2 regions of the Sphingopyxis sp. Geo48 genome follow, and region 2 is predicted to be linked to the other one. Evidence: predicted binding sites of a transcription regulator. Region 2 holds the regulator's gene; the other holds the start of a gene.
The links. The regulator LexA, encoded in region 2, represses DNA repair genes until DNA is damaged. The targets are predictions, from matches to a motif close to GTTCCNCNCTTGTTCT.

Region 1 (3,964 bases), on a different contig from region 2:
GGCGGAGAGGTCGATTATTCCGACCTGGCACATCGCGACGGTGCGGCCATAGTCGTCGATGTCGCGCTGTTCGCAGCGCACGGACTGGCCTTCCACGATCGCGGCGAGCTTGTCGGCCGCTTCCTGGCCGCAGGCCCAGGGACCGTCGCCGCGCGTGCAGGTCTGCTTCAGTTCGGGCGCGTCGATCCCGTAAAGCCGGACGACGATACCTGTGAGGTTGAGCGTATCGCCGTCGGAGACCCGCGCGGGGCCGCTCACGTCCTGTGCGACCGACGGGGTAGGGGGCAGGGCGAGCGAGAAGATGATAGCGGCGATCGCGGTGCGCGTGGGCCGGCGTGTGGCGCGGTTCGGGTTTTTCGATGTCACAGCAGGGTTGCGGCCGTGCGTGCCGCATTTTTCCTGGTACGACCCGCGTACCAGAGCTCGGGCGTGTGATCGATGACGAGACGATCGGCGGGATATTGGGTGACGAGCTTCATCGCCTCCTCGGCCGGTGCGTGCAGCCATGCCTCATGGTCTTCGGGATGTAGGATAACGGGCATGCGGTCGTGGACCTCGAGCATCTCGGGGACGGCATCGACCATCACCATGGTGTAGCTGTCGCCCCATTCGTCGGTCGGACGCCAGAAGCCCGCGCAGGCGGCCAGCGGCTGGTCGGCAATGCTGATCCATGTGCGTGTCATTTGCCCTTCGGGCCCAACGGCTTCGGCGAAGGCGGTGATCGGGATGAGGCAGCGATGCCCGGGCTGGACGAACCATTCGCGCCACATGCCGTAAGGCGACATCAGCTTGTCGTCGCGGGCGTTGTTGACGTGGGTCGGCTTGTTGGGCTTGCCGGTCTTCTTGTTGGTGGAATGCCGCGGAAAGCCCCACACCATTGCGTCGAGCTGGCGTTCGCCGGCGACCTCGCGAACGACGAAGCCCGTGCCGCCCTTCCAGACATCACCGGTGCTCGCATTGGTCTGCTTCTTGCGCTGCGCCTTGAAATGCGAGGCGACCTCGTCGACCGAGGCCTTGAGCGTGATCTGGTTGCACATCGGCGGCTCCCGTTCAGGCGGCGCCGAGCAGCCCCTCGAAACTGGGCTGGATCGGCGGCGTGATCGTGAAGCTACCTTCGGGGAAGGGGCGCAAGATGTCCAGCGGCGGGCGCTCCTGTTGCATCCAGTCGAACCAATCGTCGGGATCGACGACCGCCACATGGCGGTCCTTGTGCGGCGCAAGGTCCGGATAGGCGGGGACGGTCAACGCCGCGAAGGCATCGAGATAGTCGCGCGTCCCTCGCTGCCAGACCCCGGCAATGCAGAAGAAGGGGATGTCGGTGACGAGGCTTGCCGCATAGAGCGTCTTGCCGTCGCGCTTGATGCCGAACTCGTTGGCGAGGATGAGGCAGGGGCTTTCGATCCGCGCGGTTTCGGACTTGAGCAGCGGGATCTGTCCGATCTCGGGGTCGCGCGACCGGAGGCCCCAATGCGCCTCGATCTGGCGTTCTTCCTGGCCATCCCAGATCATGATCCGGTGCCCGCCTTTGCCGACACCCTGCAGGACGTCGTCGAAATCTCTCTCCATCGTCTAGCTCCTAGCTCCGGTAGCGGCGGATCGCGCGCTTCCATTCGCGTTCGTCGACCCGCTCCTTGATGCAGATCGCGTCCTTGTCCCAATTGACCACTTCGAGGCGGAGCGGTTCGACGCGGCGGCCGGAACTCCAGGCGCATTGCCGGCACCAGAAATGGCGGCACGCCTTGCGAAGATTATCGTCCCAGCCTTTGCGGTGAAAGCGGTACCAAAGCAGTCCCGCATCGAACTTGGCGTGATGACCGCAGCGGCAAACGGGCTGCACCGCATAATGCCAGATGGCCGCCTCGAAAATGTGCGTGGCCCGCGGAATGCCCGATTTCGTATGCTGCACGTCACAGCGCCAGCACCAGCTGATCGGCGTCGGCGGCGGCCGTGGTCTCACCGTGGATGCGCGCGATCGTCAGCGCCAGTTCCTGCGCGGCCGCTTCGCGTATGATTTCCGTTGGCGCGGTGAGGCCGACGCGCGCCCATCCTGGGGCGTCCAGGAGTGCGCGTGCGACTCGGTCAGGGTCGATTCTCATCATGGATCAATGAGAACATAAAAAGAACAAATGAGCAAGCTGCGGTACGCGCGCGTGGGCCCGTCTTCGCGATGCCGCCGCCACGCAAGCGGCCCCGGCGCAAGCCGAACGGACGGGCTCGGCCGTCCGGGCGTCCGCCCATTTCGGCATTTTCCAAGAAGCCGCCCAATAGCAATCGGCCCGAAACGCCAAAGCGGGTATCTTTGGAGCCCAGGGATACCCTGTGTTAAGCTTGGCTGTGCGGGGCGCACGCTGGTCGATCGTGCTTTGCGCCGGGTCAGTGACGCCGAATTATAGAGAGGAAAGATTACTCCAGATTGGCAAACCTTGTACGGAAAAGACAAACTATCCCGGCTGCAGGAAAGTTTTGTTTTTGAGAATGGCGAGGTTTCCCTAACGGCGGCCGCGTCGGTGGAGGGGCCTCTGGTGCCGATAAAGGGACCGGTCTCATCATTCCGATAACAGTCGGCCGGGCACGCGACCCGCCCGGCCGTATCTGGGCGGCGCTCCGCGTCCAGACCCCGGTTTTCCGGGCGCGGGGTGCCGTCATTTTCAGGGGCTAAGGCCACCCGGGGCTGCGCTCGGAATATTCGCTTCGGCGAGTGCGCGCCTACAAACTACCTGACCGCCATATCCAACGGTCAGAAGCCACGCATTAACCCGACGTGGCAGCGCGGAGAGCCCGCGAGCCGCATTGGTCACGCGAGGCGGGTGACGGGGTGAGGGCGCCGCGCATCCATGCGGCGTGGTGCACGCAGAGCTGACGTCGCCACTGCTATCTCATGACATTGCTGCCCGTCAGTTCGGGAGGCCACCTCCCCTATATCGCTCCCCTTCTTTCCGCTGACCCAGCCAGTCCTCTCAGTGACGCAGTGATCGGCTTTCGGCCTCCGCACGCCACGGCGCGGGCGGCGAGGTGAGCGCGCGCATGCGGGCAGCGGCGTGGGCCGAGGGCGCGGCGCCACAGAGGAGAGAAGGATCGGGAAGAGTGTCGCCGGGAAATGGTTCGCGCGCGACATTCGAAAGTAAGTGTCATGAATATCGGTGAAATCAGGAATGTGAATGATCGTCTGACTGGCTCGATCGCGACCCGCACGATCGACCTCCCGCGCATCGGTCTGCGCAAGGTCGAGAGCATGAACCCGCGGGCACCCGTTTACGAGGTGCTGGCGCTCAACGTCGCCCGGCGCTGGGTGCAGGTCGGGGCGCTGTGGGAAGCGGCGTCGAAGAAGACCGGCGAGGTTTTCCTCGCGGGCAATATCGACGACCCGAGCCTCCCCGAACCGCTGCCGGTGGCGCTGTTTCCGTCCGAAGACGGCGGCTACACCATCGCGTGGCGCCGCGAGACCGTCCGTGCCGAGTTCGGCGGCGGTTTCGGCGCGAGCACGCGCAGCTATGACGAGCAGCCGCAGGACCGCGGCTTCGGCGAGAGCACGGCGGGCTCGAACGGCGCGCTGATGGGCGCCGGCGCCGACCTCGACGACGAGGTGCCCTTCGGCTGACGAAGGCGCCGCAACCGGGCCGGGAGGCGCAGCTGCGCTTCCCGGCTCTTTTCTTGCCCGATCCAAGGAGACCGAACATGGTCGCTCATTCTTCCGCGCAAAGTGTTGACAGCTTTGCAGACCTTCGTGCCCTCTACGCCGAACAGATCGCCACGCCCGAATTCCAGGCATCGTTCGGCGATCCCATCCCGCTTTCGATCATCGAACCCGGTGACGAGCCGGGCGAGCATGACATGCCCGAACCCTTCGCGGCGCAGGCCGAATGCGGCGGGATCATCGCGACGATCTTCGACCTTTTCAACGACACGAGGCTCGCGCCGCTTTCCGCCGAGATCGCGTGGGGGTTCGTGAACAGCTTCCACTTCG
Region 2 (7,352 bases):
GCATCATCGCGATCGGGGTGCTGCTGATATGGGCGCGCGCGACATCGGTCGGTGCGCCGGTGTTGGCGCAGCCCGCGACGACGGCTTTTTCGGCCGAGGTCGAGGCCGTAGAACCGCTGCCGGCGCGGGGCGAGACGCGACTGATCCTGCGCCCGCGCGGACGCGACGACCTGCCACCGCGGGTTCGCGTCACGCTGCGGGGCGAAGCGCGCGGCACGATCATGCCGGGCGAGCGGATCGGGCTGCGCGCGCGGTTGATGCCGCCGCCCGCGGCAAGCCTGCCCGGAAGCTATGATTTTGCGCAGCGGGCGTGGTTCGACCGGATCGGCGCGGTGGGAACTGTATTGGGCGATGTTTCGCGCGCGCCGGGCGCGGGGCAGGGCGGGCAACCGCTGCGCGCCCGGCTGAGCGAGCATATCCACCGCCAGATCGAGGGTTCGCCGGGCGGGATCGCGGCGGCGCTGGTCACCGGCGACCGGGGGGCGATCTCCGCCGAAGACGAGGAGGCGATGCGACGAAGCGGGCTGGCGCACCTGCTGTCGATCAGCGGGTTGCACGTCACCGCGGTGATCGGGTTTGCCATGCTGTTTGCGCGGCGGCTGTTCGCCCTGAGCCCGCGCCTGGCACTGGGCGGATATGTGCTGCCGGTCGCGGCGGCCGCCGGGGCGCTGGCGGGGGCGGGCTATACGTGGCTAGCGGGCGCCGAGGTGCCGACATTGCGATCGCTGATCGCGGCGCTGCTGGTGCTCGTCGCCTTGCTGATGGGGCGCGAGGCGCTGACCTTGCGGTTGGTCGCGGCGGGCGCCTTGATCGTCCTCGTCTGGCGGCCCGAGTCGCTCGTCGGGCCGAGCTTTCAGCTGAGCTTCGCGGCGGTGACGGCGATCGTCGTGCTGCACGAAAGCCCCGCCATGCAGCGCTTCATGGCGTGGCGCGACGAAGGACTGGTGCGACGCTGGGCGCGCGGGATCGCCGGCCTGCTGGTCACCGGTCTGGTGGTCGAGGTCGCGCTGGCGCCGATCGCGTTGTTCCATTTTCACAAGGCCGGACTTTACGGCGCGCTGGCAAATGTCGTCGCGATTCCGCTGACGACATTCGTTGTCATGCCGTTCGAGGCGCTCGCGTTGCTGTTCGACAGCCTGGGGCTCGGAGCACCCTTCTGGTGGGTTGCCGAGCAGGCCCTGCGAGTCCTGATTGCGCTCGCGCATCAGGTCGCCGACGCGCCGGGTGCAGTCGCTACGCTACCGCGGTTTCCGGCATGGGCGTTTGCGCTGGCGGTCGCTGGCGGCTTGTGGATTCTCGTCTGGCAGCGATCATGGCGCTGGTGGGGACTCGCTCCGCTCGTCGCGGGCATGGCGGTGCTCGTCCTGCAGCCGCGCCCCGATTTGCTGATCACTGCCGATGGTCGAAACATCGCCGCTGCCGTGCCCGGCGGCGGTTATGCGCTGCTGCGCGATCGCGCGGGCGACTTCGTCCGCGACACGATGAACGAAGCGGCCGGCAGCGACGCGCCGCTGGGCGCGCTGGCCATGCTCGACCATGTCGAGTGCAATGTCGATTTCTGCCGCTGGGTACAGGAGGGCCGCATCGTCCTCGCCTCCCGCGGCCACGACCGGATCGAGGGAAGCGTGATGGCGCCCGCCTGTGCCGCCGCCGATGTGGTGATCAGCGACCGTTGGCTACCGCGCGAATGCGTCGGGCGCTGGCTGACGATCGACCGCGACAGTCTGGCGGAAAGCGGCGGGCTTGCCATCTACCTTGGCGAAAAGCCGAAAGCCGTCGCCGCGCTGACGGCGGGCGACGGCCATCCGTGGCGCAATGCGCCGCAGGTCAGTGGTAACGACGAAGCAGTCCCGAAAGCCGCCCTTGCACAATGACGCGCCCAGCTTCGTAGCGCTGGGGTTCGTACGAACTGTTTGCAGGATCGAGCCGGATCATCTTGCCTTCGCGGCGGAAGAATTTGAGCGTCGCATCCTGTCCGTCGACGAGCGCGACGACGATATCGCCCTCGCGAGCGGTGCTGACCTTCTGAATCAGCGCATAGTCGCCGTCGAAAATCCCCGCCTCGACCATCGAATCGCCCGAAACCTCGAGCGCGTAATGTTCGCCGGCGCCGAGCAGCGCGGCGGGAACCGCTAGCTGGTTGTGATCCTCGAACGCCTCGATCGGGACGCCGGCCGCGATCTTTCCGTGCAGCGGCACTTCGACGATATCGTTCGCGGCAATCGGTTTGAGCGAGGGGGCGGGCTTGCGGAGCGGAACCACATTATCGTTGCGCACGGGCGTCTTGGCCGCCTCGGGCACCTTCAGCACCTCGAGCGCGCGGGCGCGGTTGGGCAGGCGGCGGAGAAAACCCCTTTCTTCCAAGGCGCTTATCAGGCGATGGATACCCGATTTCGACTTCAGGCCCAGCGCTTCCTTCATTTCCTCGAACGACGGCGAAATGCCGCTCGCGTCAAGGCGCTGCTGGATGAAGTGGAGCAGTTCGTGCTGCTTCGCGGTCAACATCGCTTGTTCTCCATGAGGTCAGTTCCGGACATAGGGAGAACGATAGTGGAACAAACCGGAACTTGTCAAGCGATAGCGATATAGTCCGCTTGTTCACCCACCAAGCGCGCCGGCGCAGCGATGTCGCGGATCACCAGCGCGTTCGCTTCGGCGAGCGGCACGGTGCGGCCGCTATCCTGTCCGTCGAAGACCGAGAGCAAGCCGCCCTCCAGCCGTGCGCGGAGATAGTCGCGCCGCTTCCCACCGGGGCCGAGCGCGGCGGCGAGTGGGGCTTGCCGAACCTCGGGTAACGGCGCGTGCGCCCCGGCGAGGTGGCGAACGAGCGGGAGGAGGAACAGCGTCGCGGTGACAAAGGCGGACGAGGGATTGCCGGGCAGGCCGAGCAATATGGCGTCGCCGATACGGCCGGCAATCAGGGGCTTGCCCGGGCGCATCGCGATCTTCCAGAAATCGAGAGAGCCGCCAGCGTCCTCAAGCGCGCCGCGGACATGATCATGATCGCCGACCGAGGCGCCGCCGACGGTCACGATGACGTCGTGACGTCGCGCCAGGTCCCTGAGAACACGCGATATCATCAGCCGGTCATCGCGAATGTGCAAAGGCAGCGAGACGTCGGCGGGCTCGGTCCCGAGCATCGCCGCGAGCATCGTGCCGTTGCTGTCCGGGATCTGGCCGGGCGCGAGCACGTGGCCCGGCTGGACGAGCTCGTCGCCGGTGGTGATGATCGCGACGCGCGGACGGGTGCCTACCGTCAACTGCGCGGCGCCGCTCATGATCGCGGCGGCAATGACGCCGGGCGTGACGCGGGTTCCGGCGGCGAGAAGGCGCGCGCCCGCCGGAAAGTCGCTCGCGCGCGACCGGACGTGCTGGCCCGGCCGGATCTCGTCAGCGGTGGCGAGGCGCAAATGCGTGCCCTCGGCAATGGCATTCTCCTGGATCACGATCGTGTCGGCGCCCTCGGGAAGCATCGCGCCGGTGAAGATGCGCATCGCCTCGCCGGGGCCGACACGCTGGGACGGCACGCTGCCCGCCGCGATTTCGCCGGTCACTGCCCACGGGCCAAACAGGTCGGCGGCACGGATCGCGTAGCCATCCATCGCCGACAGGTCGCCCGAAGGCTGGTCCCGCTGGGCGAGGATATCCTGCGAGAGATATCGTCCAAGCGACTGGGAATAGATGACATTCTCGCTACAGAGCGGCCCTCGCAGGGCCAGCAGCCGGGCCTGCGCCTCCTCGACCGGGAGCAGGCCGCTCATTCGGCGCGCCAGTCGCCCGAGCGACCGCCGCTCTTTTCGAGCAGGCGGATATCGCCGAGGATCATCGCGCGGTCGAGCGCCTTCGCCATGTCGTAAAGCGTCAGGAGCGCGACCGATGCAGCCGTGAGCGCCTCCATTTCGACGCCGGTCGGGCCGGTCGTCGCGGCGGTTGCGCGCACGGCGATGCCGTTGCTTTCCCACGCGAACTCGACCGACACTTTGGTGAGCGCGAGCGGGTGGCAGAGCGGAATGAGATCGGCCGTGCGCTTGGCGGCCATGATCCCGGCGATACGCGCGGTCGAGAGGACGTCGCCCTTGGGCGCGTTGCCGCTGCGGATCGCGTCGAGCGCATCGGCTGACATCGTGATCCGGCCGCCCGCGACGGCGCGGCGCCCGGTGGCGGGCTTGGTCCCGACATCGACCATATGCGCGGCGCCGGTGTCGTCGAGATGAGTCGGTTTGGGTTTCATCGTCGGGACCGAAGCAAGGCAGGGCTGGAAAGGCAAGGGGAATGGCAGGAAACGACCGGTTGCGGCCATTCGCTCCTCCCTGTCGCGCAGCGATGGGGAGGTGGCAGCCCGAAGGGCTGACGGAGGGGCTTATGGCGCGACGTCGTGGCCCCTCCACCATCGCCTGCGGCGACGGTCCCCCTCCCCATCGCTTCGCGACAGGGAGGATGGTTCCCTCTTCGTCACCCCGGACTTGATCCGGGGTCCATGACTTCGCCGCCGCCGTGGATCCCGGGTCAAGCCCGGGACGACGAATAACGTGGCGTCCGCTTCACACCCCAAAGCGGCCGTCAGCCTTCGAGCAGCGCTTTCGTTGCCGCGGTGACGTCGTCCTGGCGCATCAGGCTTTCGCCGACGAGAAAGGTTTTTACGCCGCTTTCCGCGAGGCGTTGGCAGTCTGCATGGGTCGCGATGCCGCTTTCGCCGACGAGCAACGTGCCCGCCGGAACGCGCTTCGCAAGGCGCTCGGTGACGGCGAGATCGGTTTCGAAGGTGCGCAGGTCACGGTTGTTGACGCCGATCAGGCGCGACTGGAGCTTGGCCAGCGCCCGGTCGAGTTCGGCTTCGTCGTGGACTTCGACGAGCACGTCCATGCCGCGCTCGACCGCTGCCGCCTCGATGTCGCGCATAGCGCCGTCGTCGAGTGCCGCGACGATGATCAGGATCGCATCGGCGCCGATCGAGCGCGCCTCGGCGACCTGCCAGGGGTCGATCATGAAATCCTTGCGCAGGACGGGCAGATCGCACGCGGTGCGCGCGGCGATGAGGAACTCTTCATGCCCCTGAAAATAAGGGGCGTCGGTGAGCACCGAGAGGCAGGCCGCGCCGCCGGCGGCATAGGCGCGGGCATGATCGGCGGGATTGAAATTGTTACGAATCAATCCCTTGGAAGGCGATGCTTTCTTGATTTCGGCGATCAGGGCGTAGCCGCCCGCATCGATCCTTGCCTGCAGGGCGGCTTGAAAGCCGCGCGGAGCGCCCGCGTCGACACGGTCGAGGTCAGCCATCGAATAGGCCTGCCGCCGGGTCGCGACCTCATCCGCCTTGGTGGCGAGAATCTGGGTGAGCTTGTTCATCTGTAGGCGATCCAGCTATTGAGGAGCGCGTTGGCAAGCCCCTTGTCGATGGCTTCTGCGGCTTCCTCGACCCCGTCGATCCGGTTTTCGACCGCTCCGGCGACGATGAGCGCCTCGGCGGCATTATAAAGCACGGCGTCGCGATAGGCGTTCCGTTCGCCTTGCAGTAGGCTGCGCAGCGCGCGGGCATTTTCTCGCGCATCGCCGCCGCGGATCGCCGAAATGGGATGGCCGGGAAGCCCCGCGTCGGCCGCAACGCTGCGCTGCATACGGACATTCTCGCGCGTGACGATCGCGACCTCGTTGCCGCCGGCGAGCGAGAGTTCGTCGAGCCCTTCGTCGCCGGAAATCACCCGCGAATGATCCGTCCCCAGCCGGTGCAGCGCCTCTGCATAGACGGGGACATAGGCGGGGCGCGCGATGCCGACGAGCTGGCGGGTGACGCGCGCCGGGTTGGCGAGCGGGCCCATCAGGTTGAAGATGGTACGGCGGCCGATCGCCTTGCGGATCGGCATGATGTGCTTCATCGCCGGATGGTGGTGCGCGGCGAACAGAAAACAGATGCCGAGGTCGGCAAGCTGCGCCTCCGCCATCTGCGCGGCGCGTTCCATGTCGAGGCCGAGGGCTTCGAGCGTGTCGGCGGCGCCGGATTTGGAAGAAGCCGCACGATTTCCGTGCTTTGCCACGGGAACTTCGCACGCCGCCACGACGATCGCGACCGCGGTCGAGACATTCAGCGTGTGGTGACCGTCACCGCCGGTGCCGCAGACGTCGATCGCCCCGGCCGGCGCATCGATCGGGATCATCCGGTCGCGCATCGCCTGCGCCGCGGCGGCGATTTCGACCATCGTTTCGCCGCGCTCGGCCAGCGCGATCAGGAATTCGGTGATCGCCTCGTCGCTGGCGGTGCTGTCGAGAATGGCGGCGAAAGCGTCCGCCGCCTCGTCATGATCCAGCAGTTCGGCGGGATCGGGAAGCGGGCCGAAGCGGCTCATGCCGCCTGCCGCGCCGCCACCGGCAGTCCCGCGAGATGCAGGAAATTGGCGAGCATCGCGTGGCCATGCTCGGTCGCGATGCTTTCGGGATGGAATTGCACCCCGTGGATCGGAAGCTCTGCGTGGCGGAAGCCCATCACCGCGCCATCATCGCTGGTCGCGTTGATCAGCAATTCGGCAGGAATATCGACGACCTCGAGGCTGTGATAGCGCGTCGCGGTGAGCGGCGATGGCAGGTCGATGAACAGGCCGGTGCCGTCGTGGCAGACGGGCGAGGTCTTGCCGTGCATCAGGTGGCCGCGCTGCACGATCCCGCCGAAATGCTGGCCGATCGCCTGATGCCCGAGACAAACGCCGAGCAGTGGGCGCTTGGCCTCGGCGCAGGCGGCAACGAGGTCGAGGCTGACGCCTGCCTCGTTCGGGGTGCAGGGACCGGGCGAGATGAGGAAAGCCGATGCGCCCGTCGCGAGTGCTTCGGCGGCGGTCAGCGCGTCGTTGCGCTCGACGCGCACCTCGGCCCCCAGCTCGATCAGATAATGAACGAGGTTGAAGGTGAAGCTGTCATAATTGTCGATGACGAGGATCATGGGGGCGCCCTAACGGCTTTGCGGGAATTGGGGAAGGGATAGAAGCTTTTCGCGCCGCAATGCTGGCTTTTAGGCCACCATGCGCACGACGACCTTGCCCTTCGCACGCCCGGATTCGAGATAGGCGATCGCATCGCCGATCTCGGCAAAGGCGAATGTGCGGTCGATGACCGGCTCCAGCCTTCCGTCGACGACGAGCTGCGCGAGTTCGGCGAGTTCGGCGCCGCTTGGATGCATGAAGAGATAGCGGTACCTCACGCTCTTTTTGCGAGCCTTGGCGCGGAGGCCGAAGCTGGCGAACCAGAAGAGCGCAGCGAGGCCGACGCCGCGGCCGAGATCCTTTCGTGCGGTCAGCGGTTCCGGCATTCCCGCGACCGAAACGACCATGCCGCCCGGCTTTACCACGCCGAAGCATTTTTCGAGT

Region 1: the regulator LexA is predicted to act here: its motif matches at 2,109-2,124, upstream of QOL79_RS19315 (DUF6771 family protein).

The regions. Positions count from the first base shown of each region.
Region 1 covers NZ_CATKPA010000012.1:24,519-28,482, reverse strand. The annotation lists gene QOL79_RS19335 (thermonuclease family protein) at 1-366, opposite strand, end outside; gene QOL79_RS19330 (SOS response-associated peptidase) at 363-1,037, opposite strand; gene QOL79_RS19325 (SOS response-associated peptidase family protein) at 1,051-1,566, opposite strand; gene QOL79_RS19320 (hypothetical protein) at 1,577-1,906, opposite strand; gene QOL79_RS19315 (DUF6771 family protein) at 1,908-2,099, opposite strand; gene QOL79_RS19310 (DUF736 domain-containing protein) at 3,131-3,598, shown strand; gene QOL79_RS19305 (DUF2493 domain-containing protein) at 3,676-3,964, shown strand, end outside.
Region 2 covers NZ_CATKPA010000002.1:670,957-678,308, reverse strand. The annotation lists gene QOL79_RS10030 (ComEC/Rec2 family competence protein) at 1-1,874, shown strand, start outside; gene lexA (transcriptional repressor LexA) at 1,828-2,505, opposite strand; gene QOL79_RS10020 (molybdopterin molybdotransferase MoeA) at 2,571-3,761, opposite strand; gene moaC (cyclic pyranopterin monophosphate synthase MoaC) at 3,758-4,231, opposite strand; gene trpC (indole-3-glycerol phosphate synthase TrpC) at 4,561-5,346, opposite strand; gene trpD (anthranilate phosphoribosyltransferase) at 5,343-6,341, opposite strand; gene QOL79_RS10000 (anthranilate synthase component II) at 6,338-6,928, opposite strand; gene QOL79_RS09995 (NADP-dependent oxidoreductase) at 6,998-7,352, opposite strand, start outside.